2 regions of the Peribacillus sp. NPDC006672 genome follow, and region 2 is predicted to be linked to the other one. Evidence: predicted binding sites of a transcription regulator. Region 2 holds the regulator's gene; the other holds the start of a gene.
What was found. Region 2 encodes LexA, which represses DNA repair genes until DNA is damaged. Its sites were predicted from a motif close to CGAACATATGTTCG; they were not measured.
Positions count from the first base shown of each region.

Region 1: a site for LexA is predicted at 3,453-3,466, ahead of ACQKKK_RS10820 (DUF6434 domain-containing protein). Genes of this name have one in related genera too.

Region 1 covers NZ_JBNNOR010000005.1:278,764-283,358, reverse strand. The annotation lists gene ACQKKK_RS10835 (hypothetical protein) at 1-648, opposite strand, end outside; gene ACQKKK_RS10830 (VOC family protein) at 1,474-1,899, opposite strand; partial or broken gene ACQKKK_RS10825 (IS1595 family transposase) at 2,611-2,844, shown strand; gene ACQKKK_RS10820 (DUF6434 domain-containing protein) at 2,849-3,418, opposite strand; gene ACQKKK_RS10815 (NUDIX hydrolase) at 3,664-4,083, opposite strand.
Region 2 covers NZ_JBNNOR010000017.1:4,080-20,510, reverse strand. The annotation lists gene betB (betaine-aldehyde dehydrogenase) at 235-1,707, shown strand; gene treR (trehalose operon repressor) at 1,787-2,503, shown strand; partial or broken gene ACQKKK_RS21605 (DUF817 family protein) at 2,715-2,966, shown strand; gene ACQKKK_RS21600 (DMT family transporter) at 3,027-3,374, opposite strand; gene ACQKKK_RS21595 (DMT family transporter) at 3,400-3,729, opposite strand; gene ACQKKK_RS21590 (GNAT family N-acetyltransferase) at 4,481-4,714, shown strand; gene ACQKKK_RS21585 (CotD family spore coat protein) at 4,901-5,134, opposite strand; gene ACQKKK_RS21580 (phosphotransferase family protein) at 5,342-6,262, opposite strand; gene ACQKKK_RS21575 (hypothetical protein) at 6,853-7,008, opposite strand; gene ACQKKK_RS21570 (hypothetical protein) at 6,996-7,148, opposite strand; gene ACQKKK_RS21565 (N-acetylmuramoyl-L-alanine amidase) at 7,717-8,406, shown strand; gene ACQKKK_RS21560 (hypothetical protein) at 8,961-9,089, shown strand; gene ACQKKK_RS21555 (LexA family protein) at 9,277-9,915, opposite strand; gene ACQKKK_RS21550 (helix-turn-helix transcriptional regulator) at 10,050-10,274, shown strand; gene ACQKKK_RS21545 (hypothetical protein) at 10,392-10,607, shown strand; gene ACQKKK_RS21540 (esterase/lipase family protein) at 11,305-12,897, shown strand; gene ACQKKK_RS21535 (hypothetical protein) at 13,131-13,412, opposite strand; gene ACQKKK_RS21530 (glycoside hydrolase family 73 protein) at 13,744-14,025, shown strand; gene ACQKKK_RS21525 (LysM peptidoglycan-binding domain-containing protein) at 14,038-14,331, shown strand; gene lexA (transcriptional repressor LexA) at 14,579-15,202, opposite strand; gene yneA (cell division suppressor protein YneA) at 15,358-15,669, shown strand; gene ACQKKK_RS21510 (YneB family resolvase-like protein) at 15,689-16,345, shown strand; gene ACQKKK_RS21505 (DUF896 domain-containing protein) at 16,411-16,431, shown strand, end outside.

The sequences.
Region 1 (4,595 bases), on a different contig from region 2:
CGCCATTTTTGAAAGCCCTAATTTTTTACTATAATCATTTGATTGAGCAGCGGAGCCGTAATTGTAATTGTCTCTTTTGTTGCCTTTTACTTTTATCAATTCATTACGTAATTCAATATTTTCTTTTATTAAATCCTTTGTTTCATTTTGTAATTCACTTTTTTCATTCTTTAGAATGACTACTTCCTTTTTAAACATATCCCTTTGCTGAATTAATATTTTTTTTGCAGTCTCATTAAGTTCCTCAATTCCTTCTATATGCTTATTTTGAGCTTGTATTTTTAATTTTAATCGGTGTATGATTTCGTCCTTATTTTGATCTATAATATCATTATTTATAGCCAGCCTTGAGGCTGTGTCATCGATTATGTATCCAGTGTTACTCTTTCCGTTTCCCCCGTATTTAATCTTACCTTCACGTAACCAACGTCGAACAATTTGAATACCACTGCTTTCTGTTATTCCTGCATCCTTTAACAGGTCGAAAGCTTGGTCTGTATCATCCAGAATATATCCAGTTTTTCTTTTCCCGTTTCCTCCTTCGTATTTAATCTTACCTTCACGCAGCCAACGTCGAACAGTTTGAATATTACTACTTTCTGTAACACCTGCATCCCTTAACAGGTCGAAAGCTTGATCTGTGTTCACAAAGTTCCCCCTTTCCATCTTATTACGTCAAGCAATGTTAAATTGAGTAATATTAGCCTATTAATAGAAAAAAATGAACGATTTAAACCGACTTTAATTGAAGTGTATATATTTTCTAAACGATCAATGATATGAATGAGTAAATTAAAGACTGCTTTTTCTCGTTTTTAAAGGTTACATGCTCATTAGGAAGAATTTATCTAGCACTGCCTGTACCCTCAGTAATTTGTTACATCCTATTTGACTTGTAGTATGCTAATATTTTAAATAATAGCATAGCTAATTCCTATACAAATAACAAACAGTTAAAGAATAGATGACAGATATCACAGAAGGATAACGAAAAGGTATCATAATTTAAGATGCCAAAGAATAATTAACGATATCTTCCTTCCTTTCTAAAACATGACACAAATAATGGTTTTCGATTATTAGGCAGTTATATTAGTTAATCAGATTAAAAACGGCGCCATTCAAGGGAAGCATACAGGGACAGTGTGAAGAGTGTTTACTGCAAGGGGAATTTTGGGATTTAATAACAATTCCCTTTCTGAATGCCTACATTATGCATAAATATGGTCTTCTCTTCATACATGAAAATTATTGTTGTGAATCCTCGTATTACTTGCGGGACTCCTTATGGTGTTATGATTCATTAATAAGGGAAGCTTTTAATATGCACGCTAAGGGATATTCCACATTAAAAATCCCAATCTCTCAGTGATTACAATGAGAAATTGGGATTTTTCAATAATTGAGTTCTGTTGCAACTAAGATGCCAAAAACAGCCACTTAAGCTTGGGGCTATTTTTTCCTAGAGAAAATTCATTGATGAGCCTCTGTGTAAATTTGAAAGGTAATACCGAATTTGTCTGATACTATCCCATATGCAGGGCTAAAAAATGCTTCCTGGAGCGGCATTTTCACTTGTCCGTCTTGCGACAAGGAATCAAAAATTCGTTTTGATTCTTCGATATCGTTAGTTGAAATACAGATCGTAACTTGATCTCCAGTTTGACTGGTTTGACCCGGAAACATATCTGAAAACATGAGGTCCGTTTCTCCAACCTTTAACATTGCGTGTGACACAAGTTCCTTTGCTTCTTCAGATAAAGGGAATTCCGGGTTTTCAGGCATTTCTCCAAAAGTTTGTTTAAAAAGTACTTTCGCATCCAATGCTTTTTCGTAAAATTGGATCGCTTCCTTCGCATTTCCGTTCATCATTAAATAGGGAGACAATCTCATAGTCATAATTAAAAGCTCCTTTTGTTCTAATTTTTTTTACACGGCATGGGTAACTTCCATGTTTCCTTTGAACTTGTCAGTCGCAATACCCACTATACCATTATTACCCATAATTATATTTTACAACAAGGAACATATGTTCGTCAAATAAATAACTTATCACAGATTGGCTGTCCTACGTTTAATGATTAAACGGCCAAACATGAACTCTATTTTATAGATGGCTATCAGAAAAATTTGATTTTTTAACAGCTATCATCCACACTTCAAGTAGTCATGTGAAAACAATCTTTAAAACAGCAGGGGATCAGGTACTAATTTCACCTAAAAGTAGAATTACCTTACCGCCATGAAGATATAATCGAATTCGAACTAAATGAATTAGCTCTGTACGCCTTGTTTCTACCCCCTATAATAGAAGCCACAATTGCAAAGAAAAGTAAAAAGAAAGCTAGTATTCCAAATGCTGCTCCCTCAAATCCTCTGATGTTACAAAACAAATGTAAAACAAAATATTTGAAACTAGAACGGCTAATATGCCTGGTAAGGGTCTTACAAACAAAGAGCGATTTAATTTTCTAAGCCACCACGCTAAAAGTATCGGTATTGCGTAAGCACATCTGTAAAACGAAACGGAAAATAAGTTCAAGACAACCTTATCTATGTAATGATTACTGGAAATCGTTTAATGATATGACCAATCGACTAAAACAACGTGTAAAGAAAGGTATTTACCACTTACAACACGTCAGCAATTTTCATAATCGCTTAAAACAGTGGATGGAACGATTCCAAGGAGTTGCAACAAAGTATTTAGATAACTCCCTCTATTGGATTCGCTGGCTTAAAAATGGAAAACAAATAGCATTTGATCAACGTGTCAAACAAATGCTTATTTCCGCCTGTCGAAAATCAAATCAATTTACAGTAAAGATATTAAAAGCTACTTAAAAGACTAATTTTCAGATATATATTTGTTACTTCCAGGGAGTTTCTTAATTTTATTCCAAGCTTCAATCGCTTCTGTACGACTCTTCCCATTATTTTTTGAGTCCGAGAAAAAATCACGAGTGAATTGATTGTATTCAAACTGAGGGGCAATTTTCTTCTGGTATGATGGGTCTTTCTTACGTTTTTCTTCTTCATACCAATCATCTACAACATCACGATACGTTTTTCCAATATTGTTTTTAAAGTAGTTTTGGATATAGGTAGAAAAATGAAATTTTGGAATTACTGTCTTGAAAAAGGCTCTTACATCTTGACTACAACGATGATTTTCCGTAATAACTGTATCAAGACTTAGTTCACTGTTAGTTCGAGGTTTATTATTAGCTTTTGCATTTCTTTGTGGTTTTTTTATCTCTCCTGTCCGAATAAATGTTTCAATTCTTTCTGAAATCTCTATTTTAGAGCCAGATGCACTAATTCCCTTTTCTCTACAAAATGATTGCAATTCTTCTTTTAACCAATAAAAATCTTTAAAATCCGGAATACTAATTTCTTTTGTAAGTTTAGGTCTCATTCATAACACCTCCATATATAGAAATTCACAACATAGAACATTTGTTCTCGATAATCAAATTTTATTATATTAAAGAGCAACAAACTTTACGAAAACAACCTTTTCTTCAAACAACTTTTATTCGTGAACATATCATCTTAGGAACGATTATACTTTCTTGCCCCTTTATTTTCATAAGAAATTCGTTTAATTTTAATTTTGCGCTGTTCATAGTAATAATAAAGGCTAACACGAATAGTATTTTATTATTCTTGGAAAGTATATCTTGCTCCGGGATTGTTAATTAGTTTTGATATTCCTTCTGGATAATAAGGCATTAATCTATCTGCTTCTTCTAAATCTACCCATTCAACTCTTAAAATGTCTTTTTCCTTCGGAATTTGTTCAGGTGATTTTAGAACTTGCCCTTCAAACATTATAAAATATATATGATTTTCATTTATAAATGCTTCATTTAATGCAATAATATCGTTTACCTTCACATCATAACCCGTTTCTTCTTTTACTTCTCTGATGGCTGCTTCTTTTAGAGTCTCATTTGCTTCAACTGCTCCTCCTGGTAAGGACCAAGTGTTATTTTTTTTATTTAGGACCACTAAAATCTTATTGGTATCCTCTGTAAATAAAAGTGTATACACAACATCAACGCGGTTCAAATTCAACACTCCTTTTCTTATTAGTCAGAGTTAAACAAACTATTGTAAATTAAAACATCTTTATTTTGATTGATCACCAATCATATCCACAACTCCCTATTTATTTATTAAAAGCATACCATGGAAATATATAACTTTTTCGTAATATTTTAAAAAAAGGAACAAATCATTAAAATCCACTCTTTCAACATAATACTAATTTTGTTGAAAGAGTAAGGTAAACAAATAAACGTCCCTTTTGTCTAGTACCAGTTATAATTTTTTTGCTAATTGGTATTCCGTTAATGGAACCATATCACCGATATTCCAAATATCTTGCATTACGGTAAAACGATTGGATTCATCTGGACGACTGTAATGCCAAACTATCTCATTTCAGTTCCAGGTTCTATTTGATAATGATGAGGATGCTCGGTATCTTGAATTCGTGAAGCATAACTATGAAAAGGAGCTACCTGAAAAGTCCAGGAAACTCATTTATTTTAAAGAGGACAAGGAACGTGATTTTGCGATTTCTCTCT
Region 2 (16,431 bases):
CACAAACTTTATGATAACGTGTTCAGATTAAATGTCAAATGGAAAACGTGATTTTAACGAATTTCAAATGTCTACAAACTTAGTAATTTCAACCATTCTAGTTAATCTTAATTCTTTCTAAAAGTTTGTTTTTATATTATCTTTGACAGCCTTAAAAAGACATGTTACTATTTTCAAAAAGTTAAATATATTTTTAACAAACTTAATTTATTCAAAAAACTGGAGTTGATAGATTTGAGTCTAAAACAACAACAATACATTAATGGTAAATGGGTGGGGGCAATTTCCAGTAATACGCGTGATATTATTAATCCATTTAACCAGGAAGTTATTGCTACTGTTCCAGAAGGTAATGAATCAGATGCAAAAGCAGCAATCGCTGCAGCAAGAGCAGCATTTGATAACGGAGAATGGTCTTCTACTCCAGCAACAGAACGAGGGACTATCATAAGGAAGATTGCTGAATTAATAGAAAGAGATAAAGAAGAACTTGCTAGATTGGAATCTTTAAATACTGGTAAAACAGTAGAGGAAAGCCATGGAGACATGGATGATATTGCTGGAGTATTTCGTTATTATGCAGGGCTTGCAGATAAAGATGGCGGGGAACTGATTGATTCTCCAGTACCAAACTCTATTAGTAAGGTAGTTCGCGAACCTGTTGGAGTTTGCGGTCAAATTACACCTTGGAATTACCCATTACTACAAGCATCTTGGAAATTGGCTCCAGCATTAGCTACAGGTAACACACTAATTATGAAGCCAAGTGAAATTACACCACTTACTACGATTAAAGTATTCGAACTAATGGAAGAAGCAGGAGTGCCTGCTGGTGTTGCTAACCTAGTACTTGGTGCTGGTAATACAGTTGGCTCAGAGCTATCTAGTAACATTGATGTGGACCTTATTTCCTTTACAGGTGGAATTGCATCAGGGAAGAAAATTATGCAAGCGGCAAGCGTTAATGTGAAGAAGCTTGCACTTGAACTTGGTGGGAAAAACCCTAACATCATCTTTGCTGATGCTGATTTTGAGACAGCTGTTGACCAAGCATTAAACGGGGTATTCTTCCACGCAGGACAAATTTGTTCAGCGGGTACAAGACTGATTTTAGAAGAAAGTATTCACGATGAGTTCGTTAACGCACTTGTTGAGCGAGTGGAAAAATTTAAGCTAGGAAGCGGATTTGACGAAGATACACAAATGGGCCCACTTATTTCATCAGAGCACCTTGCGAAAGTAGAAAGGTATGTAGAAACAGGTATTAAAGAAGGTGCTACATTAGTAGTTGGTGGTAGCCGTCCAGAAGAACCAGAACTACAAAATGGTTTTTTCTACCTACCTACTATTTTTACAGACTGCACAACAGACATGAGCATTGTTCAAGATGAAGCTTTTGGGCCTGTTATCACGGTTGAGAAATTCCGTACGGAAGAGGAAGCAGTAAAGCTTGCTAATGACTCAATCTACGGACTTGCTGGTGGTGTTTGGACAAACGATATTGTAAAAGCTGAACGTTGTGTAGCAAAGATGCGCATGGGTACTGTTTGGATTAATGACTTCAACGTTTACTTCCCACATGCACCATGGGGTGGATTTAAGCAGTCTGGTATTGGACGCGAACTAGGAAGACTAGGTATAGAGGAATATACAGAAACCAAGCATATATTCCAAAACCTTAAACCTGAACCTATCAACTGGTTCTAAGCTATCTATTCATTATTAATTACTATATATAAATCATATAAGAACAAGGTGTTTTTTCTGATGTAGTTAATCAAAATCAGTGTTGTTCACGCAAATATCTATCGCTTATGGTGATATCGTTTCAAAAATTGAAGGAGGAACCTTTCCGACAAATTCAAAGCTTCCTTCTGAAAGCAGCTTCATGGAAGAGTATGACATATCCAGGGATACTGTAAGAAAGTCATTACAGTTGCTTGAACAAAATGGATATATCCATAAAATCAAAGGCAAGGGTTCATTTGTCTTGGATTTCAGCAAATTTAATTTTCCTGTAACAGGGTTGATTTCCTATAAAGAAATGGTGGAAAAGTTGAATTTGCATTCCAAAACGAGCATCCATAAGTTGGAGCTTGAGACCCCCGACGCAAACATGACCAAGCTTCTGGACTTAACGGATGGTGGTAAAGTATGGAAAGTGTTCCGGGTACGCCAAATCAATGGCAAGAAAATCATACTGGACAAAGACTATTTCAAAAACGAGTTCGTAACTAACCTGACAAAGGAAATTTGTGAGGATTCGATTTATGGATATATCGAAAAGGAACTTGGGCTCCAAATCGGTTTTTCTAATAAGGAGATTACCGTGGAGCCATGCACTGAAGAAGATAAACTATTATTGGACATAGAAGACTACGATATGGTGGCAGTTGTGAAAAGTACGGTCCATTTAATCGATGGAAGCTTGTTTCAGTATAGCGAATCCAGGCATAGACCCGATAAATTCAAGTTCACGGACTTTGCTCGACGGACTTGGTGAAACTCAGATTTATATGATGGCAGGCAAAGGAAGAAATGAAAAAACAAATAGATTATCATGAAAAAAAGGCAGGGAAAATTAAATTCAATTGAAGGACTGATCCATGAAACTCAGCTCCATTCAAAAGAGAAGGTCGCGCAGGCGGCCTTTTCTAATGCAGTTAGGTTAAGATAAATTTGTAAAAAAATGTAAGTTGGATGATTACAGGGATACGTATGCCATGGCATTGTCTTTTGTATTAATCGGCTTTTTCATTTGGATTGCCGAAAATATTGCAACATTTTTTGGGGCTTGGCAATACCCAAACCAACAGCTGCAATGGGAAATTGTTCATATCGGAAAAATCAGCTCCTGGTTATTGCTTGTTATTGTCAGCTTTATGATTGTTGCACTTTTGAAACATTTAAAAGAAGATCGTTTACAAATGAACAAGGTGAATAGGGAATTCTACAAGGAATTCTAATAGCCATTGAGTTCAATTTATTTTAAGGAGCAGCTCGGGGGAGGGGGGATCGTCAAACCATTAGTTTGACGATTCTTCTGCAGGTTTGGTAGTGTGGGAAGCGTTTAGTAAAACTACTCCACCAATGATTAATACCAAGCCACCCATCGTAATGATACTAAATGGTTCATTCCATATTAGTACACCTATTGATGCAGTTAAAGCTGTGCCAATTCCTGCCCAAATGGCATATGCCAAGCTTAACGGAATTGTTATAAGACATATGGATAAGCAATAAAATGCTATTCCAAATCCAATAATGACCCCAAATGAAGCGAATAAATGGGTGAATCCTTCAGATAACTTAAGCATGGTCGTGCCAAATACTTCACTTATGATTGATATTCCTAAAGCTATGTATCCTTTCATATTATTACCTCCGTTTTTCAAAATGTTAATGAGCGCCTCCACTGGAGAGTTTCAATACAACCACTCCTCCAATGATTAGGGCTAAACCTAAAAATTTTTTCAGGTTAAAGTTTTCTTTATAAACGATAACTCCCACTAAAGCAGTTAAAGCAGTACCTATTCCTGACCATATAGCATAAGCCGTTCCAAGTGGAATTGTTTTAAGAGATAAAGACAGGCAATAAAAAGCCAAACCCATTCCAATTACAACACCAATTGAAGGGAATAACTTTTTAAATCCGTTTGATACTTTTAACATTGAGCTGCCAAATACTTCACTTATGATGGCTATTGCCAAATAAGCATATGGATTCAAGATGAACTCCTCCAATCCTTTCATTTTTTCTTCCCCAAGCATCTTAATATCCAAAGGCCCCATATTAAACTAAAACCACCTATATCCAGTCTAATAATTCTTACCGTTTCAGGATATATCTTATTCTGTTCCACAATATTATTAAGCTTATCCTATTTAAAATTCATATTATAAGCCACTTCAGATTGCTTAACAGCAGTTCGGATAATAATGAGAACAAACTTCCTTTATGTTTTTGAATCTTTAGCAACATTGAATGAGTCATAAAAAACGTCAAGATATTTCCTATATTGAATAATACCAGGGTTGCTGCCAAGCGCATCCATTACTCTAGTTGTTCTACATTTGATGGGCCATCTCGTATATCAGAAAGATTAAGTGAATATGCATTGCCTGCGTGACTTTTCTTTATATCGAATGCCATTGGGCTGATCTTTTCTTTTGCAAAGCTCGCAATATAAGAAAGTCAAACAGGAATTTTTAGGAATTTTGCCGAATCAAGTTCATTAAATGATTATGATGGGGTGAACTTCTTTCATGGAATTTATAATAAATAAAGAATGTTTCAATAAGGCGATTTCAGATGTCAGACATGCAGTTTCAATAAACCATGTTATTGTATAGACAGGGGGATTATTATGTATGTTAGTCAAACCCGGGATCATGAAGTAATTGCAAAATTAAATCAAAATGTCCACAGCCTGCATGCGAAACTATTCCTAAGTATTTTAAGGAATATAATTATAGTGCAATGAAAGAAACTTTCAAAAGTTTGGTTGAAAACAAAAGTTTTGTTTTTCTTCTTTTAAAAGAACATGAAGAACCGATCGGTTACGCATGGATTGAAATTAAAAATTATCCAGAAAGTGCTTTTAAAAATGAATATAAATCAGTATATGTGCATCAGCTTAGTATCGCTGAAAGTCAAACCCAAAAAGGTTACGGTAAAAAACTAATGAATGAGATATATGAAATTGCGAAATAGAATGATATAGATTTAATCGAACTGGATTATTGGTTTGAAAACACTGATGCAAAAGAGTTTTATAAAAAACAACACTTTAAAAAATATAGGGAGTTTGCATTTAGACAGTTGTAAATCCTTTGAATGTCAATTCCCAAAGATTGATGGAAGTAATTAACAAAAAACCCCGATTCGGGGTTTTTTAAATTAATATCTTAACATTCTCCTCGAAAAACTGGGGGATTGAGGAACTCCGCAAACAAAGCTTTGGGTATAACACTCTTTCACGATACTTCGGGTATGCGGTATATATGTCGTGAAATGTTTATTCACGGTAGTTGTATGTGTCGGGTGAAAAACCGGAATCACAGTGTTAATGACATTAGTTTTAACATATTGCTTTGGCGGGGAGATTTGAGGTGGATTATACTGAGTAGGCATTCTGTGAGGTGGGCAATATTGTGGTGGACATTGACCGCCTTTCGGATGCCCCCAGGGCTTATTATACATTTAAACACCTCCTGGATTTTTTTGGTAGTCATTGTTAGTTTATGAAAAAAGTTGATAAAGGGACTGGTATAAATGCCTTTATCAAAAGTTCATGGGCATATCAGATCTGTCATTCATTTTAAAAAAATTGAATAAACATTAATTTAAACGAATTTGGTTAATTGCTTGACGAACAAATGACTTGTGTATTTTCTTCCAGCTATTTTCCTTGCTTTTTTCGAAGCCCCATTCAGGAAAATCAGATAACCGTAATGCGGCAAATAATTGCCAGAAGGGTAAGTTTGTAAAATTCAACTCCGGCATCATGGTTTTATATTGAATGGTGAAGTCACTCATTGCGTCCATTCCAAAATGAAATAAAATCTCGAGTTGACTATTGGCAAGGTCAGCCAAAGGGTCCCCTAAGCCTGAGTCTTCCCAATCAATTATAGAAACTAGTTTATCTTCTTTCCATAATATATTTCCAGGCCAATAATCACCGTGAAGGATCACTTCCTTATTCATTGGGTGTAATGGCATGTATGATTTTAACAAATCTCTAATCAAGCTCAGATTTAAGGTTTCGTCCAGGATTACCCCATCTTTAATATCTAACATTTCCCCATATGAATTTTCTAGTTTAGGGAGGAAAGATAAAGGTAGCTTTGCACAATCAACATGATGGATTTTTGCTAGATTGATTGCCAATTGTAAGATATGATCATTAAGATTTGAGGGGGTAAAATCTGGCTTGCCCTCAATAAACTCGATAAGTATACATGGCTTGGAAAAAACCTCGCAGGATTGCTCGATGTAATAAGGCTTCGGTACAGGCAAACCAGCAGCCTTCAATATCCCTAAGAGCTTGTGTTCATCTGCCGCAATATTCGGATTCCGTTTCAAGTCATTAACACCATGCTGACGAGCGATTATCCTTATTATCCTCCCTGTAGATTGTAAAATTTCAAGTCCTGTCACCTGAGCAGAAATTCCGCCTTTTAATTCCCATGCGCGAATGAGTTTGATGCCTGGATCCAACTTTTGAACCAATTGTTCAAACTTACCAAATTCATTTTTCATACGTCTTCTCCTTTTAAAATCCCGGACAATGTTCAGGCGTTTAAGTTCACATTATAGATGGGATATCAATATTAGCGTTCAAACACTTTTTTTTCTTCTTTTAAGAAGTACCCACCAAAAAAAGAGAAAAAAATAGCACAATAGGGAAAGAAGAATCCATATTTTACGGGATGCAATTGCGAAAAGGAATTTTCAGCTGCTGTTGGCCCAAAACCAGTCTAATATAGATTATTAAGCAGCTTAAATGAGTGGAAAGACAGCAAATGGGAATAAAGGACAGTTTTACATTCGTTTTAAACATTTATCAATTTTTCTCCATTGACGTTTAAAAAGAATTTTATGTCATCACTTCTTCATCAGTTGATTCAATATAGTTTTGTATAAGGTTAATAAACACCTGTTTCATTAGGTTTTGATCACATACTGCCTTAAGGGAGGTTGTTTGGATTCAAAAATAATCCGGGTGCCTTAAATTTCACTGTAGTTCCATGAATTTAATGATATTCGATATGATGGAGTTAATATTGTTTCTACTGATTTTCATGGTTTCATCAGGTTTTGCTATAAACATAAATTCATTACCGTTGTTATTAATCCCTATCCAGTTCCACCATCATGATCTCAAGATATTCTTGGATGCTTGCATTATGTATCCGTTCACTAATGATTTGGTTAAAGAAGTCAAAGGATTCGGATTTCATGGGATATTCCAGCACCAATTCACCTGCTCTCTCTAATTTTTCCAATTCTCGAATTCTGCTTTCACTTCTTTTTTTTTCGGTGATATCGATTGCCGTTCCGATGACATCAAAGGATTCAATGATGCAAGATAATGGATATCATCGACTTCCCCTTCATAATTCACCGTTTCCCCACACCATGCCATTTTATAAAACCTTTGTTTTTGTGTTGTTTGTTCTATTGGTAAAAGTCAGATGATTTTTTTCCAATAACCATAGAAGTTGACGTGATTGATTTTGTAATGAAATCCCCTTCAACGAAAGTATGAATGAAGTCGATATCTTTTTTTATAAATTTGAATAAAAGTCCATTTCACGGGATTAGGTCACGGTAAATAACATTATCCAAACCCTTAATTTCTTTCATGTATCAGCATCCTTAAAAACCTGGTTAGTGAATTCCATGTACTATGGAACCTTTATTTAATCTAAGTTATTGTTTGACTTACCAAAGTAAAATAATAGAAGAAAGCTTTTTCAAGAAGTCAAAAAATTCTCGTTCATTGGGTGAATGTCATAATATAATGCCATAAACACCTTTAGGGGTGTATTTTTTTGGGAACGAAAGGGGAGAAGGAGTGCATCATTTCGTGTTAATCGAGGCATCCGAAATATAGAATTCTATATTATTATAAAATGAAATTTCTTTAATCCGGTAGTTATGTGTACAGGCATTTGTTAATGCGCAACATAAGATTAATAGAGGTGAGTGAAATGGTAAAAATATTTATTGATCCCGGCCACGGAGGTACGGATTCAGGATCGGTGGGTAATGGATTGAGAGAAAAGGATTTAACTTTATCCATTGCAACTAGAATCAAAGACATGTTATTAATAGAATATAATAACGTTTCTGTAAAAATGAGCAGGCCCCAAGATACGTACCCCTCTTTAGACGATCGGACGAATCAAGCGAATTCTTGGGGAGCTGACTTCTACCTCTCCATCCACATTAATGCTGGGGGAGGGACTGGGTATGAGGATTACGTTTATACGTCAACCAACCAGGTAACGAAAACGTATCAAGATCATATTCATTCAGAGGTCATGAAGCTTATCAACTTCCAAGACAGGGGACAAAAAACAGGCGATTTACATGTGCTCCGTGAAACGGACATGCCCGCACTCCTGACTGAAAATGGATTTATCGATAATGTCAATGACGCAGCCAAATTAAAAATGGCATCCTTTATCGAAACACTGGCTCGCGGACATGTAAACGGTATAGTTAAATGCTTCAATCTTACCAAGAAAATTACAGCGGTATACCATACAGTCGTTAGTGGAGACACCGTATACTCCTTAAGCCGGGCCTATGGCAGTACAGTTCAGCAAATTAAAGATTGGAACGATCTTGACAGCCAGTTCACCATTACCGTAGACCAGAAATTGCGGGTGAAATGAATAATTAATAATTGACTGGTTAAATTATTTATAACTTCCAGAAAGCACATCACGCAGAAAGTCCTTCTCTAAAAAGAGAGGGACTTTTCCCATTTCCGCCATTCTTTCAATATTGGCGGAAACCTTTGTGAATATATTGAAAATGTTTTTATGGAAGGACAAGCCATTTTTACTTTTATAACCGGTGATACAAGGGGAGATCAATAGGCGTAGCCATTCTTAATCATCAAGCCTGGCTTGGCAGTATATATAAATCGCAGTTCATCATGGAAACAAGCCTCTGACGGGATTCGAACCCGCACTCCTTTCGTAAGCATAGGTTAGGGGAGAACACGCTTCCCTACGGATTTTCACCGGCTGGAATTCCACCTGCCTCAGCTTATTTGCTTTTCGGTGCTTCTGAAACCCTTACCTTGCGACCCGGTGGCTACAATGTTTTCCGGCGCTCTTCCCTGCTAGAGCTACAGAGGCAAATACTTATCATCCCATTATACGATTCTTATATGGAGTTGTGAACCAAAGAATAAAAAGTAAGGGCAAAGGAGAATGGAAAAATGAAAATTAGATTTCCAAATACAGAAGGTTTTTTCTTATTTGGTGGAACATTTACTGGGAAAAATAACGGAGCACCTTGGCTTGGGTTGACGAAATGGTTTAGTCTGCATAAAAAGCAAGGAGATTGAAAAAAGCGTCCTGGGCGAAGTTAGTTGACGAATGCATTCAATCAATAAAAAATAATATTAAAAAGCACAAACCATAATGGCTTGTACCTAATATGTATAAGTGGATAAATGTTTGACTGAACGAATTGAATTAATCTATGTATTATAGCTTTTCACTAATTTGCTAATGAAACCCTAGAGATTGGTACTAATCGTATATTTTAATGGCCTGTACCACTTTTCCTAAAATTCGGACTCTATCATTTTTGATATGATAGGTTTTTTCTTCATAAAAAGGATCCGTACTGCAGGGAATGAGTGTGATGAGTTCTTCATTTATATTCACTTTTTTGACTGTAGCATCGTGACCATTTACTAAGACCACACCAATTTTTCCGCTGTCGACATAAGTTGTTTTTTCAACGAGGATCAATGATCCGTCACTGAATTCTTTGTTCATGCTGTTGCCTTTTACTCTCAGGAAAAAATATTCCTTATTCGATTTTAGCATGGAATTTAAAGTCGGCATATATGCTTCTATATATTCGTTGGTAAAATCAGGCTCTCCGGCAGGTATATTTCCATAGACACCAATTAATCTGACATTCTTTTCGTTTAAAAATTCCATTGCAGGACTATTTCTAATGATAGGTGCTCCTTCAATGAGGTGGGATAGCGGGATTTCGAAGCATGTGGATATCATGCTTAATTTATCCATTAAAGGTTTATTCCGTCCGGATTCCCATGCTGATACTGCCGTTGGGGCCACTTTTAATATGTTTGCCAAATCTTCTTGTGTCATTTTTCTTTCTTTTCTTAACATTTTAATCCTTTCACCAATGTGCATATTTCTTCACCTCTAACTTGAATATACACTATGAGTGAAAGTGAGTAAACTTAAAGTGCGTGAATTTTACAAAAAATCGTTGGTAACTATACTTCAAGTGTGATATTATTTTTTTAGATAGGTGGTGACAAGGTATGACAAATGTTAAGTTCACACTTAAACAAGCGAGGAAGTATAAAGGGTTAACCCAAGAGGAAATGGCTAAAGTGCTAAAAATGGCCAAGAGGACCTACATTGACTATGAGCAATATAAGATTCCTTTGCGAATCGATAAGGCGTATATGTTCGCTGAATGTGTAGGATTCTCCATCGACGATATCATTTTTTTTGACCCTCATCTACACTTCAAATGTAGCTGAAGGTTCAAGAGAAGCCATTCCTGGAATGAAAAATCTTATCAATAGTAATCCTAACCTGCCAAGGGACAAGTTCATGGTTAAGATGATTCATGTGAGAATGGAAAGAAGGTGAAAAAAGTGGAAAGAGAAATTAGGTCTATTGAAGTTGCAGTAGGAGTTGTCGTTAGCACCTTTGCGATTGGAAAGGAAATTCGTGGAGAGTTCATTGAGGATATTATCATACACGACGGTGTATTCAAACTGTACAATCGAAAGGACGAACTTATCACTGAAATCAATTATCCAGTTCTCAGGGTGAAATACAGGTATGATGGGGGAGGGGGAAGTGCTTAACGGAGTTAATAATCCAAAATCCCAATCGGCATGCTGTTGTTGTTTTTATGGAAATGTATTTCGATGGAGGTTCATGACAGCGATCTAAGTTGAATATATGGATTTTTTTGTAAAAAATAACCGATTGTTACTGGGATTCTATTATGACAGCCAATTGCTGTGAAAGACTTTTTTCAAATCGATTTATTTCTTGAAAAGGACGGATTTCAAAACAACATGATTAGGGGCAATTGAACAGTGGAATATTCGACGGAAAAATTAATAATGCGGTCAAAAAAAGTCAAGCCCTCTATCCTTTGCAGGAGAAGGGCTTGTTTTCTTTTTTTCTTCGTGTTTACTAGCAATCGCTATAAGGATATCCTTCATAATTTCTTCTGCAGCCCAATTGTTCATGAAGTGATGTGAGCCAGATAAACTCATGTATGCATCAAACTAAATCGGCTTTTCATCTTCATGAACATCTTCAAAAATGAAAAAGCCTGAATTAATAAATGAATTCAAGGAAATCTTCATACTTTATCTCTATACATAAATTTTTCTTCTAGTTTTTTTCTCCCATCTTTTATGAAGTTAGCAGGTAATGGCAGGAAAAAGTACAAATATAAACTAATGAATGATATAGAAGACCCGTAAAGGAGGGCATTGATAATTAGGTGAATTCGAAAAAATACCTTGGGATATAGGAGGAGAATAACAAATGAAAAGGAATGTAATCAAATATGTCGTTTTTCTTGTCCTCATACTAACCATATTAATTATAGCAAAGCCGAACTTTTCCTCAGCGGGAAAATTGAAGCCGCCATCCGAAACTTTCAACCCAGGGGATTGGTTTCTGGGAAGTACCCCTCCCAATCTTGACACAAATAAACCACCAATCGTATTTGTCCAAGGGAAAAATGGCAATTCAGCCAGCTGGTACGGTGAAACGGAATATCACGGTGTCAATGATATGTATACCAAGGCATATGAAGCGGGCTACCAAACGGTTTTTGTGCAGCTTTACGATTCTGCTGGAAATGGATCAGTGAGCCAATATGCTAATGGAAGGCTGCTAGCTCAAATGCTTGCAGAAATCAGTAACCATTTCGGGGGCGAAAAAGTAAATATTATAGCTCATAGCAAAGGGGGGCCAGACACCCAAGCGGCTTTAGTACACTTTGGAGCACACCAATATGTTGGAAGGGTCATCACTTTAGCTTCCCCTCATCACGGTTCCAACCTGGCTGATTTGGCATATAGCTGGTATGCGGGCTGGCTTGGTTCCTTATTGGGCCAAAAAGATGAAGGAACTTATTCTTTACAAGTTGGTAAAATGGCGGAGTTTCGTTCTGTCACGGATAACCATGCTAACTCCCGGAAAAATATGTATTTCACCGTGGCCGGTATGAATAGAGGGCCGGTTCTTTCCGCTTTATCAATGGGTGGACAATATTTATCTTCATATGGAGATAATGATGGTTTAGTGAATGTATGGAGTACAAAAATACCCTACGCGTCACATTTATTTACGGATCCAAACTATGATCACGACAATATTCGATTAGGCTCAGCCGTATTTTCAAGGATTGAACCCTATTTAAGAAGTACTTCTATTGCTGGGATTCCTGGTTTAAATCTCAATAATAAAGAAAACGTTGAAGATGATGTCATCACAACCGCTCTCTCGCAAACTGTCCTGGGAGATGTCCTGCAACAAAATGTCTGGAACGAACAAAGTTTCCATGTAAATGAAGCAGCTCCAAGTGATATAACCATATACACTGCCTCAAATGATGTCGAGGTTGAATTGATTTCTCCATCTAATAAAAAGTATACACCTTCCTTAAAAGTTCAATCTGCAAAAAATCAAACTTCCTTTTTTAATGGTGCAACCATACAAACATTTAATGGGAATAAACTTGAAATTGGTGACTGGAGAGTGCGAATGAAGACTAAATCACCAAAAGATGCATTCCTTTTCACGGCACAATTTAACGAAAAGAATCCAATTACATTAAGTATGGCTGGAAAAGTTAAGCAAAAAGATGCTAAATTTATAATTAAGAATCCGATGAATGATAAAAAAAGGCCAATCAGCACAACATTTCTGGTTCATCTAATAGATGAAAGCGGGAAAGAAATTAGTGAAAAAAGCACAATTCAGGAAATGGATACCGAAAATTTTTCGGGTTCCCTTCCAGAAGTGCCTAAATCAGGTGTTTATAATGTAACAATTGACGTCAAGGAAAAAAGCGTGAATGGCACTGAAAGAACCCGTACGCTGATTCGTTCGGTCTATATTGAAAAGTAGTGAAAATCACCAAAAAATCCCTCTCTTAATTGAGAGGTTTTTTTAGGTTGAAATGTGAGGAGGTGTGAATTGGTTTACTTGGGTTATGTTGATTCATAAGGAAAAAGCCGGGCCGTAATTGCCAAATAGGTATTTATATAAAAGCGTGATCGATGGGTATATAAGCTAGATTGGTCTCCTGCAATAATAAGATTGATGAACCTCAGGCGTGTGCTATCCTGCATAGTTTAATCCTACTTTTGATAAGATTCTCTATAAGTCAAAATACTAGTTTTGAGAGCAGCATAGTTGCCTATGCTTGCATAGCCATAAAACCAGCCCATGAAAATTCCTGCAACCAAATGATGTCGATGGCTGATGAAAATGGAAATGAATAAGCCTAGAACCAAAGCGATGGCAGGGATGAATTTTGGAGGTATTGGAAACATGACCTTAATTATTTGAGTAAGTGTCATGATGGTAGGAATGGCTATCACTGCATCCCAAAAGTTTGTATGAATGGTTGGGAAGTCCATAATGTCACCACCTTAGAAGTTTTCAAAATTAATTTTTACCATTTACAAAGGATTTATACCATATTAATTAATGCAATATAAACGATTGATCAGAGAAAGTTGATACAACAAGTTTCGAAGATTTTCAGAGTTCAATGTGAAGCCGCTCAATGTATGCTTTCTTTTTTTGATCATAGTGAAAACAATTAACCAAATATCAGTACCTTTTTTGCTGGACATGCTGTCACCCTTTTCATGGTTTAGAATACGATATGAAGGAAGATACCCAGTTAAGAAAGTGAGTCCTAATATTGGAGAGGTTCTAATGAGCAAGGAAACGTTTATTTAGGAAATTGCTCCATATGCCCAGAAAATTCAAAAGGAATTTAAAATTTTGTCTTCTGTGGTCATTGCACAGGCTTGTTTGGAGAGTGGATATGGGACAAGCTTATTAGCAAATCAAGGAAAGAATATATTCGGTACAAAAGGTGACTTTAAGGGCGAGTCAGTCATTATACAAACAATGGAATATGTCAACGGTGCACCCGTTCAAGTATGGAACAAATTCAGAAAATACCCAACATGGGAAGAAAGTCTAAGAGATCTTGCCAATCTATATGTAAAGGGAACTTAATGGAATAGAAGTTTGTATACAGCCATCATTGGAGAACAAGATTACAAAAAAGCACTCAAAGAAATATTCGATGAGGGTTACGCCTCGGATCCGAAATATATAGAAAAACTGGAGAACCTAATCGAAACAAGTGATTTAACTAAATATGATGGAAGCATCGAAGAGGTCTATCATATCGTCAAAAAAGGGGATTCCGTATCTGCGCTTGCAAAAGCATATGGTTCTACGCAAATGCAGATTCAACAGTGGAATGGATTGGTCGATCTTAACCTTATTAAAGTGAACCAAAGATTAAGAGTGAAATGAACATTAACAGGGAGCGGGATTTTATCTCGCTCTTTATTAATTTGAATTATGGTTTCATATTTTTCCTAAAGTACATATATTCAGAAAGCAATACTTTGCCTATCAACCGCCATAAATGAAAAAGGTGTTTACACGCCTATGAAAACACGCTTCTATTAAAAAAATATTTCAAACCTAGTCTTCCAAATGCATAATGAGAGAATTTCGGACATAAATTAAACAAACAAAAAAAGCGCGGTTAGCGCTTTTAATGTATTTGTCTATATAAGCCTATTACTTTTCCAAGTATCGAAACATCTCTTAAAATAATTGGTTCCATATTTGAGTTCTCAGGCTGAAGCCTTATGTAATCCGGTTCCTTAAAGAATCGTTTTACAGTGGCTTCATCATCTTCCGTCATGGCCACGACGATATCTCCATTATTTGCACTGCTTTGTTGTTTCACAATGACATAATCTCCATCATGAATTCCTGCTTCAATCATACTTTCGCCCATGATTTCTAGCATGAATACATGGTCATCATGTGGAACCATGCTTTCGGGAAGCGGAAAGTATTCTTCTATGTTCTCAATGGCCGTTATCGGCATGCCCGCAGTTACTTTTCCAAGTAATGGCACGTTCACGACACTAGCTTTGGGGATATTGTTCGCTTCCTCCAAGTTCAGTATTTCAATGGCCCTCGGCTTGGTTGGGTCACGTCTTATCAGGCCTTTACTTTCCAGGCGGGATAAATGTCCGTGTACTGTTGAACTTGATGCAAGTCCCACTGCTTCGCCAATCTCCCGGACGGAAGGTGGATACCCTTTTTGGCGGACCTCATCTTTAATGAAATCAAGGATATCTTGCTGCCGTTTTGATAGTTTAGTCATACGTGCACCTCTTCTCCAATGTTCTTTGCTCCATTATAGCATGGCCCCCAACTCTATACAAACATAAGTTCGAATTTAGTTGTTGACTGAAACAAACGTTCGTATTATAATTTTGACATAACATACGAACGAACATTCGCTTTGGAGGGATATTTATGAAAAAATTATACAAAAATTATGTTTATACTATTCTGTTAGCTGGATCAGTATTCATCTTTTCAATTTTATTCTCTTGTACATTGGACAATGATCAAAAAAAAGATTTCCTTTCTATAGAAGTAGGTAAAGGCGACACCCTATGGGGAATTGCCGAAAAATATGAAGAAGCTGATTTGACAAAAAAAGAATTCATTGGTTGGATAGAAGAGCATAATGGGGTCAGCGCGGATTCGATTAAACCTGGTCAAGTCATTGTCATACCGGTTAAAGGGGAAGAACTTGTTCAGAATTTGGCAAGTCAGCAGTAAGCAGTGAAGGTAGGGTATTATGAAGGCAATAATCTATTGTAGGGTTAGCACAGAAAAAGAGTCGCAGGAAACATCATTGGCAAGGCAGGAAGATGAATTAGTCAAATTGGCGGAAAAGTTGGATATGGAAGTTGTTTCCATAATAAAAGAGCAGGAAAGCGGTTATGAGTTAAACCGGGATGGCATTTTTGAAATGATCGAACTATTTAAGGCCAAAGAAGCCGAAGTTTTATTAATCCAGGACGAAACAAGACTGGGAAGAGGGAATGCCAAAATAGCCCTTTTCCATGTCATCCTTAAAGAAGACGTGAAAATTTATACGCTCTCACACGATGGGGAAATAGAGTTATCGGATTCGGATGCCATGGTCATCCAGATAGTCGGTATTGTAGAAGAATATCAAAGGAAATTACATAACCTAAAAATAAAACGGGGGATGAAAAGAGCCGTTGAAAAAGGCTACCGCCCTCAAAACAATCTTCAGAACCAAAGCAATTCTACTGGAAGGGAACGTATGGAGATTCCCATTGAAGAGATTATTAAACTCCGGGCCAATGGATTGACATTTGCAGAAATCGCAGCCACTTTAAGGGGCTTTGGATACAATGTATCTAAAGCTACGGTGAACAGGCGTTTTCTCGAACATCAACTGAATACACAGGAAAGTCAATCATAGAACTTGTAATTTCGCTTTTTTTTTAATACCATGACAATATCCGCAGTTTACGAAGGAGCGAAATTATGCTATCAAAAGAAAAAATA